Regions from separate parts of the Enterobacter sp. RIT637 genome, predicted to be linked through region 1. Evidence: riboswitches for the same ligand, from Rfam matches in the RefSeq annotation. Region 1 holds a riboswitch; the other holds the start of a gene.
The links. Region 1 has a riboswitch for thiamine pyrophosphate ahead of thiC (phosphomethylpyrimidine synthase ThiC). Riboswitches for the same ligand answer to the same signal wherever they lie in the genome.
Positions count from the first base shown of each region.

Region 2: another riboswitch for thiamine pyrophosphate. It lies ahead of thiB (thiamine ABC transporter substrate binding subunit); the one in region 1 lies ahead of thiC (phosphomethylpyrimidine synthase ThiC).

Region 1 is NZ_JAIHAZ010000005.1:237,422-252,203, forward strand. Features, by position in the region: gene rpoC (DNA-directed RNA polymerase subunit beta') at 1-533, shown strand, start outside; gene K5E19_RS11055 (PTS lactose/cellobiose transporter subunit IIA) at 649-966, opposite strand; gene K5E19_RS11060 (PTS sugar transporter subunit IIB) at 966-1,274, opposite strand; gene K5E19_RS11065 (sensor domain-containing diguanylate cyclase) at 1,408-2,952, opposite strand; gene thiH (2-iminoacetate synthase ThiH) at 3,287-4,420, opposite strand; gene thiG (thiazole synthase) at 4,420-5,187, opposite strand; gene thiS (sulfur carrier protein ThiS) at 5,189-5,389, opposite strand; gene thiF (thiazole biosynthesis adenylyltransferase ThiF) at 5,373-6,128, opposite strand; gene thiE (thiamine phosphate synthase) at 6,115-6,756, opposite strand; gene thiC (phosphomethylpyrimidine synthase ThiC) at 6,756-8,651, opposite strand; TPP riboswitch at 8,730-8,839, opposite strand; gene rsd (sigma D regulator) at 8,894-9,391, opposite strand; gene nudC (NAD(+) diphosphatase) at 9,487-10,260, shown strand; gene hemE (uroporphyrinogen decarboxylase) at 10,299-11,363, shown strand; gene nfi (deoxyribonuclease V) at 11,373-12,044, shown strand; gene K5E19_RS11120 (YjaG family protein) at 12,086-12,676, shown strand; gene hupA (nucleoid-associated protein HU-alpha) at 12,863-13,135, shown strand; gene K5E19_RS11130 (DUF1481 domain-containing protein) at 13,147-13,839, shown strand; gene purD (phosphoribosylamine--glycine ligase) at 13,883-14,782, opposite strand, start outside.
Region 2 is NZ_JAIHAZ010000008.1:1,072-15,853, forward strand. Features, by position in the region: gene thiP (thiamine/thiamine pyrophosphate ABC transporter permease ThiP) at 1-1,383, opposite strand, end outside; gene thiB (thiamine ABC transporter substrate binding subunit) at 1,359-2,342, opposite strand; TPP riboswitch at 2,374-2,474, opposite strand; gene sgrR (HTH-type transcriptional regulator SgrR) at 2,511-4,166, opposite strand; gene sgrT (glucose uptake inhibitor SgrT) at 4,255-4,407, shown strand; gene K5E19_RS13510 (sugar efflux transporter) at 4,528-5,706, shown strand; gene K5E19_RS13515 (Hok/Gef family protein) at 5,924-6,076, shown strand; gene leuD (3-isopropylmalate dehydratase small subunit) at 6,169-6,774, opposite strand; gene leuC (3-isopropylmalate dehydratase large subunit) at 6,785-8,185, opposite strand; gene leuB (3-isopropylmalate dehydrogenase) at 8,188-9,279, opposite strand; gene leuA (2-isopropylmalate synthase) at 9,279-10,850, opposite strand; gene leuL (leu operon leader peptide) at 10,942-11,028, opposite strand; gene leuO (transcriptional regulator LeuO) at 11,666-12,610, shown strand; gene ilvI (acetolactate synthase 3 large subunit) at 12,990-14,714, shown strand; gene ilvN (acetolactate synthase small subunit) at 14,716-14,782, shown strand, end outside.

The DNA.
Region 1 (14,782 bases):
GTTACATCACCAACGAAGTACAGGACGTTTACCGTCTGCAGGGCGTTAAGATTAACGATAAGCACATCGAAGTTATCGTTCGTCAGATGCTGCGTAAAGCAACCATCGAAAACGCAGGCAGCTCCGAGTTCCTGGAAGGCGAACAGGTTGAATACTCTCGCGTTAAGATTGCAAACCGCGATCTGGAAGCGAACGGCAAAATCGGTGCGACCTTCGCGCGCGATCTGCTGGGTATCACCAAAGCGTCTCTGGCAACCGAGTCCTTCATCTCTGCAGCATCGTTCCAGGAGACCACGCGTGTCCTGACCGAAGCGGCTGTTGCTGGTAAGCGTGATGAACTGCGCGGTCTGAAAGAGAACGTTATCGTGGGTCGTCTGATCCCGGCGGGTACCGGTTATGCGTACCACCAGGATCGTATGCGTCGTCGTGCTGCGGGCGAACTGCCAGCTGCACCGCAGGTCACTGCAGAAGATGCATCCGCGAGCCTGGCAGAACTGCTGAACGCAGGTCTGGGCGGTTCCGACAACGAGTAATCGTTGATGCCCGGTGATAAACATTACCGGGCATGTGCCTCGTAAGTCGGTTAAGCGTAGCGCCACCCGACAATAAAAAACCCGCCTCGGCGGGTTTTTTTACAGCTGTATGTTATCAGTTTACCAACGGGATCCGCCGGTAAAGCTCAATCATATCGCCTGCCAGATCCTGAATAACCATCGCGTTCATCAGGTGATCCTGAGAGTGCACGGTGATCAGATTAACCGGGAGCTTTCCGGTGCCTTCATCAAGGCCAATAAGCTGCGTCTGGATCGTATGCGCGTGTTTTACATATTCGCGTGACTCTTCCATCGCCTTCTCGGCTTCGTCAAAGTCGCCTTTACGTGCCATCTGCAGTGCGGTCAGAGCAGCACTTCGCGCCGCGCCCGCATTCACCAGCAGTTCCATGATTGTGGTTTCTAAGTCTTCCATTATGACTCCAGCAGCTTAAGCGCTTTTTCCAGTACGGCATCACCTTTCATCATGCCGTAATCCATCATGTCGATCACCGCGACTTTTTTGCCCAGCGGGTCGGCCTGCGCCTGAAGTTTCGCCTGCTCGTATTTTACCTGTGGCCCCAGCAATACGATGTCGGCCGTCGCGATGTTGTCTTTAAACTCCGCGACCGGAACGGCTTTAATGGTGACTTCAACCCCTTTTTTCTGCGCGGCATCTTTCATACGTTGAACCAGCATGCTGGTTGACATTCCCGCTGCACAGCATAAAACGATGTTCTTCATAATCAGCCTCGATCTACATGTGTTTATTGATAATTATCCCGTGCAGACCGCTTCAACAACCGCTTTACCGTGATTGTGTGTCAGGCATCACAAAGAAATCGGCATTTTTCTGAAACCGGTTACAATTTCGTGGTTACTTGCTGTCAGACGTACGAACGATACGATTTTTTCCCTGCTGTTTTGCCGTGTAAAGCGCGCCATCGACGCTACCTACAAAGTGTTCCAGCGGCTCGAAGTGCCATTCCCCCAGGCCTGCACTGAACGTCACGTGCAGGTTCTCCTCACGCCAGACGCGCCGTTCCACGGCGGTGCGCCACGCTTCCAGCAGCGCGTGAGCGGTAGCGATCAGCTCCGTATGGAAGATCACCGCGAACTCTTCGCCGCCGTAGCGGTAAACAGAGATGTGATGGGGCTGCATGATCTGGATCCCCTCGCGGGCAACGTTACGCAAAACGATATCGCCGCTCAGGTGCCCCCAGGTGTCATTAATGGATTTGAAGTTATCGATATCGATCAGGGCCAGCGCGAAAGGCTGATGCGCGTTCAGCAGTTCATCCACATCGTTGTCGAATGCGCGGCGGTTTTTACAGCCCGTTAATGCGTCATGGGTTGCCTGACGGACATAGGCCTGTTCACGCGCTTTGTTTGACTGAATGGTATGGCTGAGCATCGCCTCAAGGCGCGGGGCCTGGCTGACATCCCCGGTTTTGATGGCGTTGATAATATTCATCAGCACGGTACGGGAAGCATGGCGCAGGTACAAACCAAACAGAATGATGATAATGGCTGCAAGTGCAAATCCCCAACTAACAACAACGGTTTCGTGGCGGGTAATGGCGGTAAGCGTGGCGTCGGATACCCGATAAATAACAAACCAGTCCGGGTTGGTGAAGGAGTAGTAGTAGTACCAGGATTTGCTTTTTGGATCGAATAAATGGCCTTCGCCGCTGGTCATTTTGTCCATCAGCGCTTCGCTGACGTACGGTTTAAACAGCGCGCCCGTGTCCGGGTGAAGTACCACGGTACCATCGCGTTCGACGACGAAAAATTCACCCTGTACGGGAGCCACCATTTGACGGAGGGTGTATCCCATAGAGGTCAAATCAAGATGAAAAGCGATCGTTCCCTTTAGCCTGCCTTCGGGTGAAATCACCGGTTTGTAGAGGGTGACGGTTGGGTGGTCGGTGAAGTAGTCCATATAGGGGCTGGTATAGTGACTAAAAATACTGGCCTCTGCCTGGCCTATAAACCACGGACGGGTTCGCACGTCGAATGTCCTGCTCTTTTCCGTAGGAAGTACTTCCGGCGCGCGCAGATAATGCCCCTGCGTGTCTGTCAAAGAGATGGACGAGACTGTCGGCATCAGGTTTTGCAAATGCATTAACATTTGCAGTCCTTGTACCGGATCGACGTTGATTGTCTGATTCAGCCGATCGTCGCGCGCAAAATACATCGCTGCACGCCCCAGAATATAGTCGTTTTCACGCAGGATGGATTCGGTATAGTTCACCGCCAGGTTATGGGTGAAATTACCATTAATCTTATGATAATCCTCCAGAAAATCCTTTCTCTGAGAAAGCGTAATCAACACGGCGATCAGCGCGAAGCTGCAGAGGATCCCCGCAAAGCTGACCATAATCGGCCGGGTGAAAGAGAGCTTTTTACTGTGAAGTGCCATGAGCTGTAGATTAATCCAGATGATGAATACGTTACGCCTGCTGATATCCTCTCAGCTTAGTCGCTGTCCTGAGGTTAGTAGCGAATTATACGGAACAGGATTTCAGGCGAGATGATTTATCTTAAGAATCATTAAGAAATTACTCATTATTTTTATTTTTTCAACTTTTGTTATGTTGGGCAGAGGCAGGGCGAAAGAGAGGAAGAAGCTTTTCGCCCTGGACAGCATCCGTTGCTGACGAAAGCAGAATAGAAAAACCGGGCACCTGTTCACAACTGCCCGGTGTTTATCTCAGAAGACGCCTCGTCATTTTTTTACGTAGTTGCAGTACATTTCAACGTAATTGCGAGGCGCGTCCCAGCCAGCTGTCCCAGTCTTTCCAGACAGGCTGAAGCCCCTGGGCGATCAGCGCTTCCGCGACGGTTTCCGGACGTCGTGCATCGTGTGGCGCAAACTGCTCCAGCTCCGGATGATCGTCGGCGTAACCGCCCGGCTGCGTTTTGGAAAACGCGCTGACGTTGTTAATCGCAAGCGGGATAACGCGATCGCGAAACGCCGAGGACTCACGCGTTGAGAGTGATAGTTCAACGTCCGGGGCGAGCAGACGAAACGCGCAGATGGTTTGTACCAGCTGGCGCTCATCCATCACCGAGGCCGGTTCGACGCCGCCTGTACACGGACGCAATCTGGGGAAAGAGATAGAGTAGCGACTCTGCCAGTAATGCTGCTGGAGCCACAGCAGATGTTCCGCCACCAGATAGTTATCCACTCGCCAGTTGTCTGAAAGCCCCGTCAGTGCGCCAAGGCCGATTTTGTCGATCCCGGCGCGTCCCAGCCTGTCCGGCGTTTCCAGCCGGAAGAAAAAGTCCTGCTTTTTTCCCTTCAGGTGATGCCGGGCGTACGTCGCCTCGTGGTAGGTTTCCTGATAAACCATGACTCCGTCCAGCCCAAGCGTTTTCAGTTCTGCGTACTCGTCCTGCGACAGGGGCTGCACTTCCATCTGCAACGACGCAAACTCACGGCGAATAGCCGGAAGATGCTGACGGAAATAGTCCATTCCCACCTTCCCCTGATGTTCGCCCGTGACCAGCAGAAGGTGCTCAAAGCCCATTTCACGAATGGCCGCACACTCGCGCGCAATCTCACCTTCATCGAGCGTTTTACGCTTGATGCGGTTGCTCATTGAAAAGCCGCAGTAGGTGCAGTCATTGGCACACAGGTTGGAGAGATAGAGCGGCACGTAGAAGCTCACCGTGTTGCCAAAGCGCTGGCGGGTGAGCCGCTGCGCGCGCTGCGCCATCGGCTCAAGGTAGGCGCTGGCCGCCGGTGAAAGCAGGGCCATCATGTCTTCGCGGGTCGGATGACGCGCGTTTAACGCGCGCTCGACATCCGCCGCCGTTTTGCTGTTGATGCGCAGGGCAATATCGTCCCAGTGGATCTCCCGCCAGCGATTGGTAAACGTGGTCATCAGAGCGCCTCCAGAAAACCGGTCAGCGGGCTGGTGGCATGCGCCTGGAAACTGCGCGAGCCGGGACCGGACTCCCTTGCCAGCAGGCCAGCCTCTACGGCCATGCGGAACGCGCGCGCCATCTTGACCGGATCGTCAGCCACCGCAATTGCCGTGTTCACCAGAACCGCGTCGGCACCCATCTCCAGCGCCTGCGCGGCGTGGCTGGGCACGCCAATGCCCGCATCCACGACCACGGGCACGGTGGCCTGTTCAATGATGATCTCCAGCATCGCCCGCGTCTCCAGCCCTTGATTAGAACCGATGGGCGCGCCCAGCGGCATGACGGCAGCGCAGCCGACCTCTTCAAGCCGTTTACACAGGACGGGATCGGCGCCGCAGTAAGGCAGGACGATAAATCCCTGCTGCACCAGCTTTTCTGCTGCTTTCAGCGTTTCAATCGGGTCGGGCAGTAGCCAGCGCGCATCCGGGTGAATTTCCAGCTTCAACCAGCGCGTGCCGAGCGCTTCACGCGCCAACTGTGCGGCGAAAATCGCCTCCTCGGCCGTTTTCGCACCGGAGGTATTCGGTAAAAGCGTAACGCCTGCCTCCAGTAAAGGCGCAAGAATGGCATCGTTATGCTGGCGAAGGTCCACGCGCTTCATCGCCAGCGTCACCAGCTGGCTGCCGCTTTCACGGATGGCATCCACCATCAGCTGCGGCGAGGCGAATTTTCCGGTTCCGGTAAACAGATGCGAATCAAAAACTTTATCGGCAATACGTAACATCTCAGCCCCCTGCGATGACCTGAAACAGCAGGATCTGGTCGCCTTCATTGACCTGCTGATGTTCCCACTGCTCGCGCGGCAGGATCTGTTGATTGAGCGCCAGCGCCGTTCCCGGCTTGAGCTGGCGTAGCCTTTCGAGCAGCATGGCAACGGTAAGTCCGTCATCGCACTTAATTGGCTCATCGTTAAACAGAATGCGCATCGTGGCCTCCGCATACCGGGCATTGGCTGGCGCGGTGCAAGGCCAGATGGCGCCAGCCGCCTGAGCGCGCATCAAATAACCGCAGCGTATTGCGTTCCGTCTCCATGCCGCTGAGCAGCTTGATGGCCTCCAGCGCCTGCAGCGTGCCCATCACACCAACGACTGGACCGAGAATGCCCGCCGTGCGGCAGTTACGCTCTGGCTCGGCATCGTCCGGCCACAGGCAGCGATAGCAGCCCTGCGCCCACGGAGGTGTCAGGACCATCATCTGTCCGCCGAAACCGACCGCGCTGGCGGTGATAAGCGGCGTGTTATGTGCCACACAGGCGGCGTTAATCGCCTGACGCGTCGCCATATTGTCCGTGCAGTCCAGCACCACGTCGGCAAGGGCGACTTCACGCTGCAGGCGTTCACCGCTGAGCCGCTCCTGCAGGGCAATCAGCTCGATGTCCGGGTTAAGCTGGTTCAGCCGCTGCCGGGTGACCTGCGCTTTAGGCTGGTCGATATCTTCCATGGTGAAAAGGATTTGCCGCTGCAGGTTGCTGAGGTGTACCTCGTCGTCGTCGGCCAGCACCAGCGTACCGATACCTGCGCCTGCCAGATAAAGCGCGGCGGGCGCACCTAGTCCGCCCAGACCGACAATCAGCACCCGGCTGGCGAACAGCTTTTGCTGCCCGTCGATGGCGATATCTTCCAGCAGGATCTGACGGCTGTAGCGCATAAAATCACGATCGTTCATCACCCGCTCCTGCCAGCTGTAACAGCTGCGCGGTGGCGAACCGCCAGTCTGCGGCCTGTGTGATGGCGCTGACGACGGCGATACTGCCGACGCCGGTCTCCAGCACCGCGGGGGCACGTTCAAGGCTGATCCCGCCGATGGCGACGGTGGGGTAATCGGCAAGGCGTTTAACGTGACTCGCCAGCTGCGTCAGACCCTGCGGTGCGGAGGGCATCTGCTTGGTTTGCGTCGGGAAGACGTGACCCAGCGCGATGTAGGAGGGACGGGCCGCCAGCGCCACGTCGATCTCCATGTCATCATGCGTTGAAACGCCAAGGCGTAGCCCGGCGTCGCGAATAGCGTTCAGATCCGTTGTTTCCAGGTCCTCCTGACCCAGATGCACGCCGTACGCCTGGTGCTTAACGGCCAGCCGCCAGTAGTCGTTGATAAACAGGCGGGCGTTATGTTGACGCCCAAGCGCGATGGCGGCAACCACATCGGCCTCCACCTCCTCATCGCGTTTATCCTTGATGCGCAGCTGGAGGGTGCGAACGCCTGCCTTCAGTAGGCGCTCTATCCACTCCACGCTGTCCACCACCGGATAGAGCCCTAAACGGAAGGGCACCGGGGGAAAATCGGGCTGGTACATTACGCCTCCTCTTTTTTGAGGTAGATTTCGCCGCCTTTGGCGCGGAAGGTTTCTGACATGTCCGCCATCCCCACTTCAATGGTTTGCGCGGCGGCGTAGTCGCGCACCTCCTGGCTGATTTTCATCGAGCAGAACTTCGGCCCGCACATAGAGCAGAAGTGCGCGACTTTGCCTGATTCCTGCGGCAGGGTCTCGTCGTGATAGGCGCGGGCGGTGAACGGGTCCAGCGCCAGGTTGAACTGGTCTTCCCAGCGGAATTCGAAGCGTGCCTTCGACATGGCGTTATCGCGGATTTGCGCACCCGGGTGGCCTTTGGCCAGATCCGCCGCGTGGGCGGCAATTTTGTAGGTGATCAGCCCCTGCTTCACGTCTTCTTTGTTTGGCAGGCCGAGGTGCTCTTTCGGCGTCACGTAGCAGAGCATGGCGCAGCCGAACCAGCCGATCATCGCCGCCCCAATGCCTGACGTGAAGTGGTCGTAGCCCGGCGCGATGTCGGTGGTCAACGGTCCCAGGGTATAGAACGGCGCTTCGTGGCAGTGCTCCAGCTCTTCGGTCATGTTGCGGCGGATCATCTGCATCGGCACGTGGCCTGGGCCTTCAATCATCACCTGCACGTCATACTCCCAGGCGATTTTGGTCAGTTCGCCCAGGGTGTGCAGCTCGGCAAACTGCGCTTCGTCATTCGCGTCGCGAATAGAGCCCGGACGCAGGCCATCGCCCAGCGACAGAGAGACATCGTACGCGGCGCAGATTTCGCAAATTTCGCGGAAGTGCTCGTAGAGGAAGTTTTCCTGATGATGTGACAGGCACCACTTCGCCATGATGGAGCCGCCGCGCGAGACGATGCCGGTCAGACGCTTCGCCGTCATCGGCACGTAGCGCAGCAGCACGCCCGCGTGAATGGTGAAGTAGTCCACGCCCTGTTCAGCCTGCTCCAGCAGCGTGTCGCGGAACGCTTCCCAGGTGAGGTCTTCGGCAATGCCGTTGACCTTCTCCAGCGCCTGATAAATCGGGACGGTGCCAATCGGTACCGGGCTGTTACGCAGGATCCATTCGCGGGTTTCGTGAATATAGCGGCCAGTGGAGAGGTCCATTACCGTATCCGCACCCCAGCGCGTGGACCAGACCAGCTTTTCCACCTCTTCTTCGATGGAGGAAGTCACGGCCGAGTTACCGATGTTCGCGTTGACCTTCACCAGGAAGTTGCGGCCAATAATCATCGGCTCGGATTCCGGGTGGTTGATGTTGGCGGGGATAATCGCGCGGCCGGCGGCCACTTCGTCACGTACAAACTCCGGCGTGATGTTCTCCGGCAGGCGAGCGCCAAACCCTTCACCCGGATGCTGATAGCGCAGCACTTCGCTACGGATGCGCTCGCGACCCATGTTTTCGCGGATGGCGATAAATTCCATTTCTGGCGTGACGATACCCCGGCGCGCGTAGTGCAGCTGGGTCACGCATTTGCCCGCTTTGGCGCGTTTTGGCGTCAGCAGACCGGTAAAGCGCAGCTCGTCCAGACCGTCGTCGGCCAGACGTTCTTTGGTGTACGCAGAACTGAGTACGCTCAGTTCTTCGCAGTCGTTGCGCGCGTCAATCCACGGCTGGCGAAGCTTAGCCAGACCCTGCTGGACGTTGATGGCAACATCAGGGTCGCCGTACGGGCCGGAGGTGTCGTATACCGGCACGGCTTCGTTGTCTTCAAACTGCGGATTCTCTTTGCTGCCGCCGATAAGCGTCGGGCTGAGCTGGATTTCGCGCATTGGGACGCGAATATCGGCCTGCGAGCCGGAAATATAGATGCGTTTCGAGTTCGGGAAAGCGGTGCCTTCCAGCGTGTCGATGAAGCGTTGGGCCTGTGCGCGCTGTTCGCGGCGGGTCAGTTTTGCAGTAGACATAGCTCATTCCAAAAGTGAAGGACATGGCTTGTCAGACGACGGATGAAGCAAGAGAGGATCGCCCTCGGGCGATACAACAGCAGTGTGACTCTTGTTCCCTTCGCAGGTATTAGCCTGATCAGGTTCCGCGGATCCCGAATTAACGGTCTCAGCCCGTGCTTTCACACTGGGCACTCCGACAAGAAAAATCCCCCTCGTGAGAGGGGCGAATGGTTGTAAATTACTCGTTAACGATTAAGAACTCAAGCAGGGCGCGCGACGTTCTCTTCATTGCTGATATTCAAATCATTGTCCAGCACGAGGGCGATCAGCTTATCTTCCAGCGTGAATCGCTCCTCCAGCGCTTCACCGAGGTCGGATAGCGCCTGCTGGAACTCAAGATAGTTATCGTGATCGATGGCGTTCTCGAGCGTGGAATCGTAGTAATCCATGATCTGCTGGGTGTTGGCTTCCAGCAGCGGATAGAGTTTACTGGCCGCTAAATACGGAGTTGTCCCTTCCATTTCGCGGATAATGCGTTCATAAATATTGAAATGGCCGTCGGACAGATAGTCGACCAGCCTCTGGCAAAAATCATCCAGCGCTTTTTCGTTCAGCCGCATAAACGATTCTTTGCCAGGCTTAATACCGACCAGATTGTAATAAGCCACGAGTAGATGCTTGCGCACATGTAGCCAGCGATCCACCAGTTTGTTACTTCCTCTAACGCGCTCAGTCAGGCTTTCTAGCTGGTTTAACATGGTCGACTCCGCAAGGTTTAGGATTGAATCTGCTTATCCAAAATGTAACCACAATGCTAACAACATGTCAGTGAAGCGAAGGTAGTGCAATAGATATGGATCGTATTATTGAAAAATCAGATCTGGGTTGGTGGATCGTCAGTCACGAACAAAAACTATGGCTTCCTGCCGGGGAAATCCCCCATGGCACGGCGGAAACGTTCGATCTTGCAGGACAAACCGCGCTGTGGATCGGCGAGTGGCAGGGCGAGCCGGTGTGGTTGATCCAACAAGCGCGTCGCCAGGATATGGGGTCTGTGCGGCAGGTGCTGGATCAGGATGTCGGGCTGTTCCAGCTGGCGGGGCGCGGCGTGCAGCTGGCGGAGTTTTACCGCTCGCATAAATACTGCGGCTACTGCGGTCATACCATGCACCCGAGCAAAACCGAGTGGGCGATGCTCTGCAGCCACTGCCGCGAGCGCTACTATCCTCAGATTGCGCCGTGCATTATCGTCGCTATCCGTCGGGAAGATTCCATCCTGCTGGCGCAGCATACTCGTCATCGCAACGGTATTCACACCGTGCTGGCCGGGTTCGTTGAAGTGGGCGAAACGCTGGAGCAGGCGGTGGCGCGCGAGGTGATGGAAGAGAGCAGTATTAAGGTGAAGAACCTGCGCTACGTCACCTCCCAACCCTGGCCGTTCCCGATGTCGCTGATGACCGCGTTTATGGCGGAATATGACAGCGGCGAGATCGTCATCGATCAGAAAGAGCTGCTGGAAGCGAACTGGTATCGCTATGACGATTTACCGCTGTTGCCTCCGCCGGGCACCGTGGCGCGTCGGCTGATAGAAGATACCGTGGCGATGTGTCGGGCCGAGTATGAGTAGTGTTACACTGAGGCCATGACGCTTAAGGAACTGCAAAAATGACCGAACTGAAGAACGATCGTTATCTGCGTGCGCTGCTGCGCCAGCCCGTTGATGTCACCCCGGTGTGGATGATGCGCCAGGCGGGACGCTATCTCCCAGAGTACAAAGCCACGCGCGCGCAGGCGGGCGATTTTATGTCGCTGTGCAAAAACGCCGAGCTGGCCTGCGAAGTGACGCTCCAGCCGCTGCGCCGCTTCCCGCTGGATGCTGCGATCCTCTTCTCGGATATTCTGACCATTCCGGATGCAATGGGCCTTGGCTTGTACTTCGAAACCGGTGAAGGTCCGCGTTTCACCTCCCCAATCAAAAGCAAAGCCGACGTGGATAAGCTGCCGATCCCCGATCCGGAAGGCGAGCTGGGCTACGTGATGAACGCCGTACGCACCATTCGCCGCGAGCTGAAAGGTGAAGTGCCGCTGATTGGCTTCTCCGGCAGCCCGTGGACGCTGGCGACCTATATGGTGGAAGGGGGCAGCAGCAAAGCCTTCACCATGATTAAAAAGATGATGTACGCCGAGCCGCTGGCCCTGCATGCGCTGCTCGACAAGCTGGCGAAGAGCGTTACCCTCTACCTGAACGCGCAGATTAAAGCCGGTGCGCAGTCGGTGATGATTTTCGATACCTGGGGCGGCGTGCTGACCGGGCGCGATTATCAGCAGTTCTCCCTGTACTACATGCACAAAATCGTTGATGGCCTGCTGCGTGAAAACGAAGGTCGCCGCGTGCCGGTGACGCTGTTCACCAAAGGTGGCGGTCAGTGGCTCGAAGCGATGGCGGCGACCGGCTGCGACGCGCTGGGCCTAGACTGGACGACCGATATCGCCGATGCCCGCCGTCGCGTGGGCGACAAAGTGGCGCTGCAGGGCAATATGGACCCGTCCATGCTCTATGCGCCGCCAGCCCGCATTGAAGAAGAAGTGTCGACTATACTGTCTGGTTTCGGCCAGGGTGAAGGCCACGTCTTTAACCTCGGCCACGGCATTCATCAGGATGTGCCGCCAGAACACGCAGGCGTATTTGTGGAGGCGGTGCATCGGCTTTCTGCCCAGTATCACAAGTAAGGAGTGGTTATGGATCTCGCGTCGCTACGCGCTCAACAAATCGAACTGGCTTCATCGGTGATCCGCGAGGATCGTCTGGATAAGGATCCTCCGCAGTACATTGGCGGAGCGGACGTCGGGTTTGAGCAGGGTGGGGAAGTGACGCGAGCGGCGATGGTGGTACTGAAATACCCTTCGCTTGAGCTGGTGGAGTACAAGGTAGCGCGTATTGCGACCACCATGCCGTACATTCCGGGCTTTCTCTCCTTCCGCGAATATCCCGCGCTGCTGGCAGCGTGGGAGCAACTCTCGCAAAAACCAGACCTGCTGTTTGTCGATGGACACGGTATTTCACACCCGCGCCGTTTAGGCGTTGCCAGCCACTTTGGGCTGTTGGTGGATGTGCCGACCATCGGCGTCGCCAAAAAACGCCTGTGCGGCGCGTTTGAACCTCTTTCTGCCGAGCCGGGCGCGCTGGCGCCGCTTATCCATAAAGGTGAGCAACTTGCGTGGGTCTGGCGCAGCAAGGCGCGCTGCAACCCGCTGTTTATCGCCACCGGGCACCGGGTCAGCATGGACAGTGCCCTGGCGTGGGTTCAGCGCTGCATGAAGGGCTACCGCTTGCCGGAGCCGACGCGCTGGGCAGACGCCGTGGCATCTTCGCGTCCGGCTTTTGTTCGTTGGCAGGAAATTCAGCCGTGATTCAGGTAAACTGCGGCTAATTTTCGATTCGAGACATCATCATGTTACAAAACCCGATTCATCTGCGCCTTGAGAAGCTGGAAAGCTGGCAGCACGTGACGTTTATGGCTTGCCTGTGCGAGCGCATGTATCCCAACTATGCTGCGTTCTGCAAGCAGACGGCGTTTGGCGAAGGCCAGATTTATCGTCGTATCCTGGATTTAATCTGGGAGACGCTGACGGTCAAAGACGCGAAGGTGAATTTCGACTCCCAGCTGGAAAAGCTGGAAGAGGCGATCCCCGCTGCGGATGATTTTGATCTGTACGGTGTCTACCCGGCGATTGATGCCTGCGTGGCGTTAAGCGAGCTGATTCACTCCCGCCTGAGCGGTGAAACGCTGGAGCACGCCATCGAAGTCAGTAAGGCATCCATTACGACCGTCGCGATGCTCGAAATGACCCAGGAAGGTCGCGAAATGACCGACGAAGAGCTGCGTGCCAACCCGGCGGTTGAACAGGAATGGGACATTCAGTGGGAAATTTTCCGCCTGCTGGCAGAGTGCGAAGAACGCGATATCGAGCTGATAAAAGGGCTGCGCGCGGACTTACGTGAGGCCGGCGAGAGCAATATTGGTATAATTTTTAACCAATGAGACAACAAAACGTGATTTAACGCCTGTTTTGTCGCTCCTCGACTCTTCCCTTCTGCCCCCCGTCTGGTCTACATTTGGGGGGCGAAAAAAAGTGGCTATCGGTGCGTGTATGCAGGAGAGTGCTTTTTTGGCATTTTCGTCGCACTCGATGCTTAGCAAGCGATAAACACATTGAAAGGATAACTTATGAACAAGACTCAACTGATTGATGTAATTGCGGACAAGGCTGATCTGTCTAAAGTGCAGGCTAAAGCTGCTCTGGAATCTACCCTGGCTGCTATTACTGAGTCTCTGAAAGAAGGCGATGCTGTACAACTGGTTGGTTTCGGTACCTTCAAAGTGAACCACCGCGCTGAGCGTACTGGCCGCAACCCGCAGACCGGTAAAGAAATCAAAATCGCCGCAGCTAACGTGCCGGCATTTGTTTCTGGTAAAGCACTGAAAGACGCAGTTAAGTAAGACGCGTGGCAGTGAACAGTTTTAACGAAGGGGCGGCAACGCCCCTTTTGTCATTCTGGCGTGGAGCGCTCGCGCTGGCAGGCATGCTGTTGCTGTCCGCCTGCAGCCACGACTCCTCCCTCCCTCCGTTCACCGCCAGCGGTTACGCGGACAACCAGGGCGCGGTCAGGATCTGGCGCAAAGATTCAGGCGGTGAAGTACATCTGCTTTCAGCGTTTAGTCCGTGGCATAGCGGCAATACGTCGACGGCGGAATATCGCTGGCAGGGAGATGACCTGTCGCTGATTGAACTGAACGTCTACAGCAAGACCCCCGAACACGTGAAAGTGCGTTTTGACGACCATGGCGAGCTGAGCTTTATGCAGCGCGAAGTCAGCGGTCAAAAACAGCAGCTTTCCAGCGATCAAATCGCCCTCTACCGTTATCGTGCCGAACAAATCCGCCAGACCAGCGACGCGCTTCGTCTGGGCCGCGTGGTGCTGCGCCAGGGGCGCTGGCATGCCGATGGGACGGTGACAACCTGCGAAGGGCAGACGGTCAAGCCTGAGCTCGAATCCTGGGCAACAGAACACATTCAACGCCGTCAGCGTCATTCATCAATGGAGGTGAGTGTGGCGTGGCTGGAAGCGCCGGAAGGCTCTCAGCTTCTGCTGGTGGCGAACGAAGACTTCTGCACCTGGCAGCCGACAGAGAAGAGTTTTTGATTTAAGTTCCCTCTCCCTTGAGGGAGAGGGTTAGGGTGTGAAATTACTCGCCCTGCTCGCGCGCAATTGCGCGATAACCGATATCCTGACGGCTAAAGCTGCCGTTCCAGTGAATATCCGCCATCAGCGCATAGGCACGTTTCTGCGCTTCTGCCACGGTATGACCCAGCGCGGTCGCACACAGCACGCGTCCACCGTTGGTGAGGACGCGATCGTCTTCAGCCAGCTTCGTTCCGGCATGGAACACCTTCGCGCCGTCAATCTCTTCCAGCGGCAGGCCGTGGATCTCATCCCCGGTGTTGTAGTTGCCCGGGTAACCACCCGCAGCAATCACCACGCCCAGAGACGCGCGCTCGTCCCACTCTGAGGTTTTCTCGTCGAGCTTGCCTTCGCAGGCCGCCAGGCACAGTTCCACCAGATCGGATTTCATGCGCAGCATGATGGGCTGCGTTTCCGGATCGCCAAAGCGGCAGTTAAATTCGATAACCTTCGGGTTGCCCTGCTTGTCGATCATAAGACCCGCATAGAGGAAACCGGTGTAGGTGTTGCCTTCCGCCGCCATCCCTTTCACGGTTGGCCAGATGACGCGATCCATGGTGCGCTGATGTACTTCGTCAGTCACTACCGGAGCAGGGGAGTAAGCACCCATCCCGCCGGTATTCGGGCCGGAATCACCATTACCCACGCGCTTGTGGTCCTGGCTGGTGGCCATCGGCAGGACGTGCTCGCCGTCGACCATCACGATAAAGCTCGCTTCTTCGCCGTCGAGGAACTCTTCGATCACGATGCGGTGGCCTGCATCGCCGAAAGCGTTGCCCGCCAGCATATCCTGAACGGCGGCTTCTGCTTCTTCGAGGGTCATCGCCACGATCACGCCTTTACCTGCTGCCAGGCCGTCGGCCTTGATAACAATCGGCGCGCCTTTTTCACGTAACCAGGCCAG
Region 2 (14,782 bases), on a different contig from region 1:
CGGACGTTTCAGGGCGCGGAGTTCAACCACCTTCAGCCGCTGCCAGCCCTGCATGCCCAGCGACTGACACAGCAACCCGTAGCGGCTGTTCACGTCGCGCATCGGGTTTTCCAGCACTTTCAGCGCGTAGGGAATGGCCATCAGGGCGTTGGTGAAAATCACGATGCCGTCGGCCCTTTCCGGCAGGCCGATGGTGCTGTTGAACAGTAAAAAGAAGCCCGTCGCCAGCACGATGCCCGGCATCGCCAGAATCAGCATGCCCGTCAGCTCCAGCGCCTGTCCGGCCTTTTGTGCATGCCGGGCATAGAGTTCACGGCTGCTCCACAGCAGCATCATGGTGAGCATAACGCACAGCAGTCCGGCAGCCAGCGCTATGCGTACCGAGGTCCAGGTCGCCTGCCAGAGGACGGGCTGTTGCAGGACGGACATGAGATTAAGGTTCAGTCCGTCAACGATAACGGCCATCAGCGGCGGCAGCAGCAGCAGGAGCGCCAGCGCAATCAGGATAAAATCGGTGACGCGGCTGTGCAGACTGTCCTGCGGATCGCGCCAGCCGGTGATTTGGTTACTGCCAGCGGGAATGGCTTTACTCAGCCGCTGGCTCAACAGCACCAGTACAAGGCAGCACGCCATCTGCACCATCGCCAGCAGCGCGGCGCGACCGGGATCGTAGTCGTAACTCAGCGCCTGGTAGATCGCCAGTTCGATGGTGGTGGCCTGCGGCCCGCCGCCGAGCGACAGCACGGTGGCAAAGCTGGCAAAGCAGAGCATAAAGATTAACGCCGCCACGGGCGGGATCTGGCGGCGAAGCCACGGCCATTCGACAAAGCGGAAGAACGACAGGCCGCGCATGCCTAGCTGAGCGGCAATCTGGCGCTGTTCGCCGGGTATGTTTTCCAGCGCCTGCAAAAAGAGGCGCGTCGCCATCGGCATATTGAAAAAGACGTGCGCGAGCAGAATGCCCTTCAGCCCGTAGGGGGAGAAGGTCCACTCCAGTCCTGAAAATGCAAAGAGAGAGGCCAGCCAGCCCTGTCGACCGTAAACGCTCAGAATACCAAATACCGCCACCAGCACGGGAAGGATCAGCGTCATGGCGCACAGGCGCAGCAGTGCCAGCCTGCCGGGGAAACGCCGCCGATACAGGGCGCGCGCCAGAAAAATGGCTGGGATCACCGACAGCAGGGCAGAAAGAAACGCCTGCCAGAAGGAGAACCGGATAACGTGCCAGAGATAGCTGTCGTGCCAGAGTGCGAGCAGATCGCTCTCCGGCGCGTTAAACCACAGTGCAAGGAATGCCCCCAGGCTGACCGCCACCATCAGCAGGGCGGCGAGCAGACCGGGGATTAACCAGCCGGGAATCAACGGCTGACGGCGCGTTGCCATTCACTTACCCATGCGGCACGCTGCGCGGCGACCTGCTGCGGCGTAAACTCCAGCGAGGCTGTTGGTTTGGTCAACTGCTCGAAACCTGCGGGCAGGGCAACGTTAGTGACCGGATACATCCAGTTGCCTGCGGGAATTGCATTCTGGAACCCGGGTGAAACCATGAACTTCAGGAACTTCTCGGCCAGCTCCGGCTGTTTGCTGGCGGCGGTACGCGCGGCCACTTCCACTTGCAGGTAGTGACCTTCAGCGAAATTCGCAGCAGCGTAGTTGTCTTTCTTCTCGGCGATAATGTGGTAGGCCGGAGAGGTGGTGTAGCTCAGCACCAGATCGCTTTCGCCTTTCAGGAACAGGCCATAGGCTTCGCTCCAGCCCTTGGTGACGGTGACGGTTTTGGCGGCAAGCTTCTGCCACGCTTCAGGCGCTTTATCCCCGTAGACCTTTTGCATCCACAGCAGCAGGCCCAGGCCTGGCGTGCTGGTACGCGGATCTTCATAAATCACGCGCCATTTCTGGTCGCTTTCCACCAGCTCTTTCAGGCTCTTCGGCGGGTTTTTCAGCTTATTTTTGTCGTAAACAAAAGCAAAGTAGCCATAGTCAAACGGCACAAAGGTGTCGTTTTTCCAGCCGCCCGGCACGTTAACGGCATCTGCCGTGACGCCGCTTTTGGCAAACAGTTTGGTTTGCGAGGCGGCTTCCAGCAGGTTGTTATCCAGCCCGAGCACCACGTCAGCTTTGCTGTTTTTCCCTTCCATACGCAGGCGGTTAAGCAGCGACACGCCGTCCTCCAGCGCCACGAACTTCAGTTCGCAGTTACAGTCCGCTTCAAAGGCTTTTTTGACTACCGGGCCAGGGCCCCAGTCGGCAGAGAAGGAGTCATAGGTGTAGACCGTCAGGACGGGCTTCGCAAAAGCGGGCAGCGCAAACAGCGCCAGCAGGGGGAGAACTTTTTTTAACACTTTGCACCTCAAAGTTGAGTGGCAAAGGATTTTGAGAGACAGCCTCAAATCCCTTCGCCGGCGTTATCCGGATCAGGTTCGACGGGTATTATCTCAGCGCACATCAGTGATGCAGCACCCCGTTGAGAACGGCGCTATTGTAATGATTTGGTGAATATTACGAAAGCGTTATGGCTCCGGCGGCGCAAACCAGGCGGATTTAAAGTCGAACCAGCCCAGGGTGTTCATCCGCAGGCCGCGCATGCTGCGCTGTCCCTGGATCATCAGCCAGTGGTGGATCAGCGGCACGATCGCCTGTTCGGCAAGTAACGCCTGGCACCACGCGGCTAAATTCATCTCCCCCGCTCGCCACAAGGCGGCGTCCTGCTGCCAGTCACGGTCGATGCAGTGCTGGATCAGCGGGACTTCATACAGGTGCGAGAAGAGCGAGAAATCGAGCGGCAGGGTGAAGTTGGCGCTGTTGAGCCAGATATCACTGGTGATATCCCCCTGGTGCCATTCGTCATAGTCAACTTCCTTGACCTCCAGCGTTACCCCTTCGGCCGCCAGTAGTCGGGTCATGATTCTGGCGATAAAACGATGCTCTACGTGCTCGCGGTAGTAGGTCAGGGTGATGGACTCCAGCCCTGCGGGCTTTTCGTTACGCGCTGGACGAGCGTGGTGCCAGCGCGGAAGCAGGCCATAGGCCGGGAACCACCAGGCCTGATACTGCACGTCGGCATGATAGATCAGGTTCGCAGGGGCCAGAATGTGGCTGATCCACTCTCGCACCTGAGGATTCGCGCCGCGATGGGTGCGGCGATCAAACAGCAGATAATAACAGCCCTCTTCAAGGCGGCTTTCGACAGCCTTTTCCCCTGTCGTCGGGCCTTCCAGCGTCAGCCCGGCGCTGAGCTCTTCGTTGAGATCCGGCAGCACCCAGACGTTCACTTCGTCGATCAGCGCCCGATAGCCAAAATAGTCATCAAAGGCACGGATCTTCAGCTGATTGCTGTTGTTGCGGGAGACGGCATAAGGGCCGGTGCCAATTGGCTGGCTGGCGAAATTATTCAGAGACTCCCACTCGCCGGGCAAAATCATCGAGGGCACATAGCCCAGCAGCCAGGGGAGCCACTTATCCTGCTGCGACAGTTCAATGTCCAGCGTCCACGCCGTGGGGGAGTGGACGCGCAAAATATGTGAGTAGAGAGGGAGCTTGCGGGCGCGTTCCAGAGAAGAGATAACATCGCTCATTTCCAGCTCGCGACCGTGATGAAAATGGATGCCTGGGCGCAAAAAGAAGCGCCAGTGGAGTGACGAGAGTTGCTGCCAGTGGTGCGCGATATCGGCTTCCAGTTCCCCGTTTTCCTCATTTATTCGCGTCAGCCCGCTGAAGATTTGCCGGGCCATATGGGTTTCAGAGCGCCGTAACGCCGTGCCGGGCAACAGATTTTTCATCGGGCGGTAGTAAAGCACCCGCAGAATATGGCGGCCCTGACGAAAACTGCGTCCGAGATGCGAGACCAGCATCTGGCGCACGGCGGCCTTGTCGCCCACCAGCTGTACCAGTTGCTCAATACGGTCCTGCTCCAACAGATCTTCCGCGCGCTGCTGCTGCAGCGCCAGGCCGGTGTAGAGGAACGTCAGGCGAGAGCGCTTGCCGCGTCCCGCCTCCGCTTCCCAGCTTAACCAACCCTGCTGCTGCATGGTGTTGAGCAGCGTGCGCATATGTCGGCGCGAACAGTTGAGCAGGTCAGCCAGCTCGTTCAGCGTGGTCTCCTGCGATTGCCCCTCGCAGCACTGCCAGAGGCGGATAAATTGTTGTTGCAGACGACCGGAAGGCATAAAAGGGGAACTCCTGACAAAAAACCAGCAATTTATTAATCCCTATATTAGGACAATAATGCTTCCCGATGAAGTGAGGAGGTAAATGATGAAGTGGTCTACCGCACGTCAATTTTATCAGCAGTACTTTTCAGCGACAAAAGGATCGTCCTGGCTGGCCCGCCAGTGTGCAGAGCAACGGCTGAAAATGTTAGAAGAATTGATGCAGTGGGACGTTACGAAACCGACCTCTTCTCGCTAACTCGCCTCGATCATGTGTGACTGAGTATTGGTGCTAATCACCCGCCAGCAAAATGTTTTTGCTGGCTTTTTTCGTTTACTATTTCACCCAATTTCGATTCGCTTTCACAAGGACTTGCGCATGCTGTGGTTGATGACGATGGGGCGACGCCTGAACGGCGTGTATGCCGCTTTTATGCTGGTCGCCTTTATGATGGGCGTGGCGGGGGCGCTTCAGGCACCGACGCTGAGCCTGTTTCTCAGCCGCGAGGTGGGGGCGCAGCCGTTTTGGGTCGGCCTGTTTTACACCGTCAACGCCATTGCCGGGATCCTGGTGAGCCTGGGGCTGGCAAAACGATCCGACAGTCAGGGTGACAGGCGCAAGTTGATCCTCTTTTGCTGCGCGATGGCCGTGGGCAACGCGCTGCTATTTGCCTTTAACCGTCATTATTTGACCCTCATTACCTGCGGTGTGCTGCTGGCCTCTCTCGCGAATACCGCCATGCCACAGCTGTTCGCGCTGGCCCGTGAATACGCGGATAACTCGGCGCGGGAAGTGGTGATGTTCAGCTCCGTGATGCGCGCGCAGCTCTCGCTGGCGTGGGTCATCGGCCCACCGCTGGCCTTCATGCTGGCGCTGAATTACGGCTTCACCACCATGTTCTCCATAGCCGCCGGAATTTTTGTCATCAGTCTGGTATTGATCGCCTTTGCGCTGCCGTCCGTGGCGCGCGTCGAACAGACAACGGATAAACCTGTCACCCAGGTGAGCGGCTGGCAGGATAAAAACGTCCGCATGCTGTTTATTGCCTCCACGCTGATGTGGACCTGCAATACCATGTACATCATCGATATGCCGCTGTGGATCAGCAGCGATCTGGGTCTGCCGGACAAGCTCGCAGGGATCTTAATGGGGACAGCCGCCGGGCTGGAAATTCCGGCAATGATTCTGGCGGGATACTACGTTAAGCGCTTCGGAAAACGCAGGATGATGATCGTCGCCGTGGCGGCCGGGGTGCTGTTCTACGCGGGGCTGATCCTCTTCCATTCGCGTGAAGCCCTGCTGGCGCTGCAGCTGTTTAACGCCGTGTTTATCGGTATTGTTGCCGGGATCGGCATGCTCTGGTTCCAGGATTTAATGCCGGGACGCGCTGGATCTGCGACCACGCTGTTCACCAACAGCATTTCAACGGGCGTTATTCTGGCGGGGGTGATTCAGGGCGCGCTGGCGCAAAGCTACGGGCATGCCTCGGTTTACTGGATGATTGCCGCGATTTCGGTGGTTACGCTTGGGCTGACCTGCCGGGTTAAGGATGTCTGATTCTGGAAGGCGGCTTCACGAAATGAAACGACTTTCTGACAGGTACCAGGAAGGAGAATAGAGTGCGTGGCGGGTGCTTGAGGCTGTTTGCCTCAGGCTTTCGCAAGAGGCAAACAGTGGAGAGTCCCACATCAAAAAAACTGATGGGGAGACCAACTTCACAACCAACATTGCGAGGTTAGTCTCTTCATTGCCGAAAAGCAATAAGGAGGCTGGAATGCCAAAACGTACTCTGCTGTTAGGTTTGTTTCTGATCTGTACGACGCTGTTGATCTTCACCTGGATGGTGCGTGACTCGCTGTGTGAGCTGCACTTCAGACAGGAGAAAACAGAGCTGGCGGCAGTGTTGGCTTACGAAGCAAAACGTTAGCGGTATTGGCGGGGGAAGGTTCCCCGCCTCTCCAGAGTGGTTGAGCCTCAACGCACCCTTATCAATGGCCCGCGCCCTGCGGGCTATTGCCTTTAGCCCATAAACGCAGGCTGTTTTTTCTCGTACGCTGAGATAGCGTCTTCGTGCTGGAGCGTCAGGCCAATGCTGTCCAGACCGTTCAGCATGCAGTGACGGCGAAACGCATCAATGCTAAAGCTGTAGGACTTATCCCCGGCTTTCACCACTTCCGCTTCCAGATCCACTTCAAACGATATCCCCGGATTTGCCTGCACCAGCGCAAACAGCTCATCGACCTGTTCATCGCTCAGCGTTACCGGCAGCAGCTGGTTGTTGAAGCTGTTGCCGTAGAAAATATCCGCGAAGCTCGGGGCAATAACCACCTTAAACCCATAGTCGGTCAGCGCCCAGGGCGCGTGTTCACGGGATGAGCCGCAGCCAAAGTTTTCTCGCGCAAGCAGAATGGATGCACCTTTGTATTCCGGGAAATTCAGGACGAACTCCGGGTTCGGCACGTCGCCTTTGTCATCCAGAAAACGCCAGTCGTTAAACAGATGTGCGCCAAAACCGGTACGCGTCACTTTCTGCAAAAACTGCTTAGGAATGATCGCATCAGTATCGACGTTAGCGGCGTCCAGCGGGACAACACGGCCCGTATGTTGGGTAAATTTCTCTGCCATGATTGTCTCCTTATTTCAGGCTGCGAATATCGGCGAAATGGCCGGTGACTGCCGCAGCGGCGGCCATTGCCGGGCTGACCAGATGGGTGCGCCCACCGCGGCCCTGACGGCCTTCAAAGTTACGGTTGCTGGTGGAGGCACAGCGCTCGCCCGGATTCAGGCGGTCGTTGTTCATCGCCAGACACATTGAGCAGCCTGGCAGACGCCATTCGAAGCCTGCTTCAATGAAGATCTTATCCAGACCTTCGGCTTCAGCCTGCGCCTTAACCGGACCGGAGCCAGGTACCACCAGCGCCTGCACGCCCGGTGCCACTTTGCGGCCTTTGGCAATCTCGGCGGCGGCACGCAAATCTTCGATACGGGAGTTGGTGCAGGAACCGATAAAGACTTTATCAATGGTTACGTCGGTCAACGGCACGCCGGGCTTCAGCCCCATATAGGCCAATGCTTTTTCCGCACTGGCGCGCTCGACCGGATCGGCGAAGGAGGCCGGATCGGGAATGGCGTCGTTGACGGAAATCACCTGACCCGGGTTGGTGCCCCAGGTCACCTGAGGCGCAATCTCTTCAGCCTGCAGTGTGACAACGGTATCAAAGGTTGCCCCATCGTCGGTTTTCAGGGTTTTCCAGTACGCAACCGCGTCGTCAAAATTCTGACCTTTCGGCGCATGCAGACGACCCTTCACATAGTTGAAGGTGGTGTCGTCAGGCGCGACCAGACCGGCTTTTGCGCCCATCTCAATGGCCATATTGCACAGGGTCATACGACCTTCCATGCTCAGCGCCTGGATGGCTTCACCGCAGAACTCAACAACGTGGCCGGTGCCGCCTGCGCTGCCGGTTTTGCCGATAATCGCCAGCACGATGTCTTTCGCGGTAATGCCCGGTGCGGCTTTACCCTTCACTTCAATCTTCATGGTTTTGGCGCGACCCTGTTTCAGGGTCTGCGTTGCCAGCACATGTTCCACTTCGGACGTGCCAATCCCGAACGCCAGCGCACCAAACGCGCCGTGGGTGGCGGTATGGGAGTCACCGCACACGATGGTCATGCCCGGCAGGGTAATGCCCTGTTCTGGCCCCATTACGTGGACGATGCCCTGATACGGATGGTTCAGGTCGTACAGCTCAACGCCAAACTCGTTGCAGTTCTTAATCAGCTCCTGCATCTGGATACGCGCCATCTCACCCGAGGCATTAATGTCTTTGGTTTGGGTGGAAACGTTGTGATCCATCGTCGCGAAGGTTTTACCCGGCTGACGTACCGGGCGCTTGTGCGCGCGCAGGCCGTCAAATGCCTGAGGTGAGGTCACTTCGTGCACCAGGTGGCGGTCAATGTACAGCAGCGGGGTTTCGTTTGGCGCCTCGTAAACAACGTGCGCATCAAACAACTTTTCATACAACGTCTTAGCCATGATTACACCCCTTCAGCGACATAGCGGGCAATAATGTCGCCCATTTCATCGGTACTGACTGCCGCCGTGCCGCGTGCTAAATCGCCGGTACGGACGCCTTCTTCTAACGCCCGGTTAATGGCGTTCTCAATTGCGGTTGCCGCATCGCCTGCATCCAGGCTGTAGCGCAGCAGTAGGGCCAGGGAGAGGATCTGCGCAATCGGGTTAGCTATGTTTTTGCCTGCGATATCCGGCGCGGAGCCGCCGGCAGGCTCGTACAGGCCAAAGCCTTCTTCATTCAGGCTTGCGGATGGCAGCATGCCCATGGAGCCGGTGATCATCGCACACTCGTCAGAGAGGATATCGCCGAACAGGTTGGAGCACAGCAGCACGTCAAACTGGGACGGATCCTTAATCAGCTGCATAGTCGCGTTGTCGATGTACATGTGCGACAGCGCGACGTCCGGGTACTGCTTAGCGACTTCACTGACGATCTCGCGCCACAAAATGGAAGACTGCAGCACGTTCGCTTTATCAATAGAGGTCACTTTATGGCGGCGTTTGCGCGCCGACTCGAACGCGATGTGGGCGATACGTTCGATTTCGAAACGGTGATATACCTCGGTGTCGAATGCTTTCTCGTGTTGGCCGCTGCCTTCGCGGCCTTTTGGCTGACCGAAATAGATCCCGCCGGTCAGTTCACGCACGCACAGAATGTCGAAACCGTTGGCGGCGATATCTGCGCGCAGCGGGCAGAACTCTTCCAGACCCTGATACAGCTTCGCCGGACGCAGGTTGCTGAACAGCTTGAAGTGTTTACGCAGCGGCAGCAGCGCGCCGCGCTCTGGCTGCTCTGCCGGCGGCAGGTGTTCCCATTTCGGGCCACCGACGGAGCCAAACAGCACGGCATCGGCATTTTCGCAGCCTTCCACGGTCGCCTTAGGCAGCGGGGTACCGTGGTTATCAATCGCAATACCACCCACGTCGTAGTGGCTGGTGGTGATTTTCATCGCAAAACGCGTGCGAACGGCTTCCAGTACTTTCAGCGCCTGTGCCATCACTTCCGGACCAATACCGTCGCCCGGCAACACAGCAATATGGTAATTCTTCGACATTACACGGTTTCCTTGTTGTTCTCTTTATTCTGAGCTTTGCGTTGCAACTCTTTTTCGACTTCGGCGGCGCGCCAGATGTTGTTCAGAACGTGCACCATCGCTTTCGCGGAGGATTCAACAATATCGGTCGCCAGGCCCACGCCGTGGAAGCGGCGGCCGTTGTAATTCACCACGATATCCACCTGTCCCAGGGCATCTTTACCATGCCCTTTCGCCGTCAGGTCATACTTCACCAGCTCAACGTCGTACTCGGTGACGCGGTTAATCGCCTGGTAAATCGCATCGACGGGGCCGTTACCGTTCGCGGCTTCCGCTTTAATTTCATCACCGCAGGCCAGTTTGACCGAGGCGGTGGCGATGTCGCTGGAGCCAGACTGTACGTTGAAGTAATCCAGACGGAAGTGCTCTGGCTCTTCCTGCTGCTTGTTAATGAAGGCCAGCGCTTCCAGGTCATAGTCGAACACCTGACCTTTTTTGTCGGCCAGCTTCAGGAACGCGTCGTACAGCTGATCCATGTTGTAATCACTGTCCTGATAACCCATCTCTTCCATACGGTGCTTAACCGCCGCGCGGCCAGAGCGAGAGGTCAGGTTCAGCTGCACCTGGTTCAGGCCGATGGATTCCGGAGTCATGATTTCGTAGTTTTCACGGTTCTTCAGCACGCCGTCCTGGTGAATACCGGAGGAGTGCGCGAAGGCACCGGTGCCGACAATCGCTTTGTTGGCCGGAATCGGCATGTTGCAAATCTGGCTGACGGTCTGGCTGGTGCGCCAGATTTCGTTGTGATTGATGCGGGTGTGCACGTCCATGATGTCTTTGCGTACTTTGATCGCCATGATCACTTCTTCCAGCGAACAGTTACCCGCGCGTTCGCCGATACCGTTCATTGCGCCTTCTACCTGACGCGCACCGGCGTGGACGGCCGCGATGGCGTTGCCCACGGCCAGACCCAAATCATCGTGGGTGTGGACGGAGATAATCGCTTTATCAATATTGGGTACGCGGTCATACAGACCGGTGATGATGTTGGAGAACTCAAACGGCATGGTGTAGCCGACGGTGTCCGGGATGTTGATGGTTTTCGCGCCCGCGTTGATCGCGGCTTCGACGACGCGCGCCAAATCTTCGATTGGCGTACGACCCGCATCTTCACAGGAGAACTCAACGTCATCGGTATAGTTGCGTGCGCGCTTAACCATGTAAACCGCGCGCTCAATCACCTCATCCAGCGTGCTGCGCAGCTTGGTCGCGATGTGCATAGGCGAGGTCGCAATGAAGGTGTGAATACGGAACGCTTCGGCGACTTTCAATGACTCGGCGGCAACGTCGATGTCTTTCTCCACGCAGCGCGCCAGACCACATACGCGGCTATTTTTAATGGTGCGCGCAATGGTTTGCACTGATTCAAAATCACCCGGTGAAGAGACGGGGAAACCCACTTCCATCACGTCGACGCCCATACGTTCGAGAGCCAGCGCAATCTGCAGTTTCTCTTTCACACTCAGGCTCGCCTGTAATGCCTGTTCACCGTCACGTAAAGTAGTATCGAAAATAATGACTTGCTGGCTCATGGGTTAGGTCCTTGTCAGTCTTAGGGCGCCTTGCTACGAGCATAAAAAAACCCGCGCAGTGGCGCGGGTTTCTAGTCTTACTGGTGACGATTCAACGCTGAATTTCGCCCGCCAGTCTACCGCGCACAGTGGATGCGTTTAGTAGTAGTAGACCGGTGAAACGAATGGTGCGTGTCATGAATCGTGCTCCGTTAAATTCAATATGCTTTTAGTGGTACTGGATACGGCTGTTCATGTCAACCCTTGGTGACAAATTTACACCTGCTGGCATGATTGCACTGATTATTGGATTTAGCTAATTGTGCTGGCTTTCTCGTTTGTGACCTCTTTAATTGTCTATTTTTGGACTTAAAATTTGTCACCGGAATGATTTGAATATATTTAGTATCAATTAAACATACTTTGTTTGTCGTTGCACCTGGGGTTGAAATGCGTGTTTTTTCATTAATTTATGTGCGCAGTGAATGAATTGGAAACGAATGTGCAGGGCATATTGATAAAAGTTTGTTAACTAACTCAACGATGTTGCTGTTAATAGTTTAATGAAACTTAAGTTATTATTAACCTGAGGGGTGATTGTTTATTCATCTGAACTATGGTTTCATGCCAACCCTAATGTAATCGATATCAATTTACGTTGATTTTTATCCCCGAGTCAATGAGATGCATCTGCACTCTATTGATGAGTTTGTCTTTATATTTTCCGAATTTTAAATAATTCTCTTTCGCTGGTCGTATATGCATGGTAAATCATATTTTTCGAACTTATTACAATGCTCTGGCAGAGGGAATTTAGCGTGACAGTGGAGTCAGGAATGCCATTAAATAATATTAATCAACCTCAGGTTTATGACGGGGTTAAACCTCAGTTACGCACTGTGGATCTCAATCTGTTAACCGTTTTTGACGCGGTAATGCAGGAGCAGAATATCACGCGTGCAGCGCAATCCCTTGGCATGTCTCAACCAGCGGTAAGTAATGCGGTGGCCAGGCTTAAACTGATGTTTAACGACGAATTATTCGTACGTTACGGAAGGGGGATCCAGCCCACTGCTCGCGCATTCCAACTGTTTGGCTCTATTCGTCAGGCGCTGCAACTGGTACAAAATGAACTGCCTGGTTCAGGCTTTGAACCCTTAAGCAGCGAGCGAGTTTTCCATTTATGCGTTTGCAGTCCACTCGACAATTATTTGACCTCTATTATATATAATAAAGTTGAAACGATTGCGCCAAATATTCATCTGGTTTTTAAGTCTTCATTAAATCAGAACACTGAGCACCAGCTTCGTTATCAGGAAACGGAGTTTGTCTTAGGATACGAAGAGTTCCGTCGCCCGGAGTTTTCCTGCGTACCGCTATTTAAAGATGAAATGGTCCTGGTCGCCAGTAAAAAACACCCGAGAATGAATGCTCCGCTGCGTGAAAACGATGTTTATAATGAGCAACATGCCGTTGTCGCTCTCGACAGGTATGCTTCATTTAGTCTGCCGTGGTATGACACCGCAGATAAACAAGCGAGCGTTGCTTATCAGGGTATGGCAATGGTCAGCGTATTAAATGTGGTATCCCAGACGCACCTGGTCGCTATTGCCCCGCGCTGGCTGGCGGAAGAGTTCTCTGAACAGCTTAATCTGCAAATTTTGCCATTACCGCTCAAGCTAAATAGCCGTACCTGTTACCTTTCATGGCATGAAGCAGCGGGCCGGGATAAAGGGCATCAGTGGATGGAAGAGTTACTTATCAGCGTCTGTCGTCGATAAGCTCGTCAGGATAAATCGCATTAAAACATGCGGTTTATCCTGATATTTTTATCGTTAATGATATTTTGTTCTGAGTGACTTTTTTCCTCCGGTTGTCATCCCGTCAAAAATAGATGATTTCCTGAATCATCTCACTTTTAAGCGATGAATCATTATCTCAACCTCTAATAACAGATGAATTCACCATAACCTTCCGGACTGGCTCTCTTTTCTGCTTCGGAGGACATTTCCCCCGCCTTGTTTGCCAATTGCCTGCCTTATAACGAGCGGTTAAGGTAACGATCACTCTGCATTATATAAGATGGGTTGATCCCTATCGTAAGACGGGGCGGAAATGAATTCTGCTTTCTGTCTATAACAAAAAGCCTGGAGGCAAAGCATGGAGATGTTGTCTGGCGCGGAAATGGTCGTTCGATCGCTGATCGATCAGGGCGTGAAGCAAGTGTTCGGCTACCCTGGAGGCGCAGTCCTCGATATTTATGATGCGCTTCATACGGTGGGCGGCATTGACCATGTTCTGGTTCGTCACGAGCAGGCGGCGGTACACATGGCTGACGGGCTGGCCCGTGCGACGGGTGAAGTAGGCGTGGTATTAGTCACGTCGGGTCCTGGTGCGACCAACGCCATTACCGGTATCGCGACAGCGTATATGGACTCCATTCCACTGGTCATTCTTTCCGGTCAGGTTGCAACCTCCTTGATTGGCTACGATGCATTCCAGGAGTGCGACATGGTGGGGATTTCACGCCCCGTGGTTAAGCACAGCTTCCTGGTGAAGCAAACCGAAGATATTCCCGGCGTGCTGAAAAAAGCCTTCTGGCTGGCAGCAAGCGGGCGTCCAGGCCCGGTAGTGGTCGATCTGCCAAAGGATATTCTGAACCCGGCGAATAAGCTGCCGTATGTCTGGCCGGAATCGGTGAGCATGCGCTCCTACAATCCAACGACGCAAGGCCACAAAGGCCAAATTAAGCGCGCGCTTCAGACGCTTGTGGCAGCAAAAAAACCGGTGGTCTATGTGGGCGGTGGTGCCGTTAATTCCGCCTGTGAAACGCAGCTGCGTGAACTGATAGAAAAGTTGAATCTTCCTGTCGCATCGTCGCTGATGGGGCTGGGGGCATTCCCGGCAACGCATCGTCAGGCGCTGGGGATGCTGGGTATGCACGGCACCTATGAAGCCAACATGACGATGCATAACTCGGATGTGATCTTTGCTGTTGGCGTTCGGTTTGACGATCGCACCACCAATAACCTGGCGAAATACTGTCCAGATGCGACCGTGCTGCACATTGATATCGATCCCACCTCTATTTCGAAAACGGTCCCGGCAGATGTGCCGATCGTTGGGGATGCGCGTCAGGTCCTTGAGCAAATGCTGGATCTTTTGGGGCAGGAAACGGTCTCTCAGCCGCTGGATGAGATCCGCGACTGGTGGCAGCAGATTGAACAATGGCGCGGGCGTCAGTGCCTGAAGTACGACACGCAAAGTGAGCATATTAAGCCGCAGGCGGTAATCGAAACGATCTGGCGTCTGACTCACGGCGAGGCGTATGTGACCTCTGACGTTGGTCAGCATCAGATGTTTGCTGCCCTCTATTATCCGTTTGATAAGCCGCGCCACTGGATCAACTCAGGGGGCTTGGGCACGATGGGCTTCGGTCTGCCAGCCGCGCTGGGGGTGAAGCTGGCACTGCCAAATGAAACCGTGGTCTGTGTGACCGGGGATGGCAGTATTCAGATGAATATTCAGGAGCTGTCGACTGCGCTGCAATATGAGTTGCCGGTTCTGGTGCTGAACCTGAACAACGGCTATCTCGGCATGGTGAAGCAGTGGCAGGATATGATCTATTCCGGCCGCCATTCTCAATCCTATATGAAATCTCTTCCGGACTTTGTCCGTCTGGCTGAAGCCTATGGGCATATTGGCATGCGGGTGACCGATCCGGCAGAGCTGGAAACGAAACTCGGTGAAGCGCTTGAGCACGTGAAAAACAACCGCCTCGTGTTCATGGATGTCATTGTGGATGGCACCGAACACGTTTACCCGATGCATATTCGCGGTGGTGGTATGGACGAAATGTGGTTAAGTAAAACGGAGAGAACCTGATATGCGCCGGATATTATCTGTATTACTGGAAAACGAGTCTGGCGCACTGTCACGCGTCATCGGGCTAT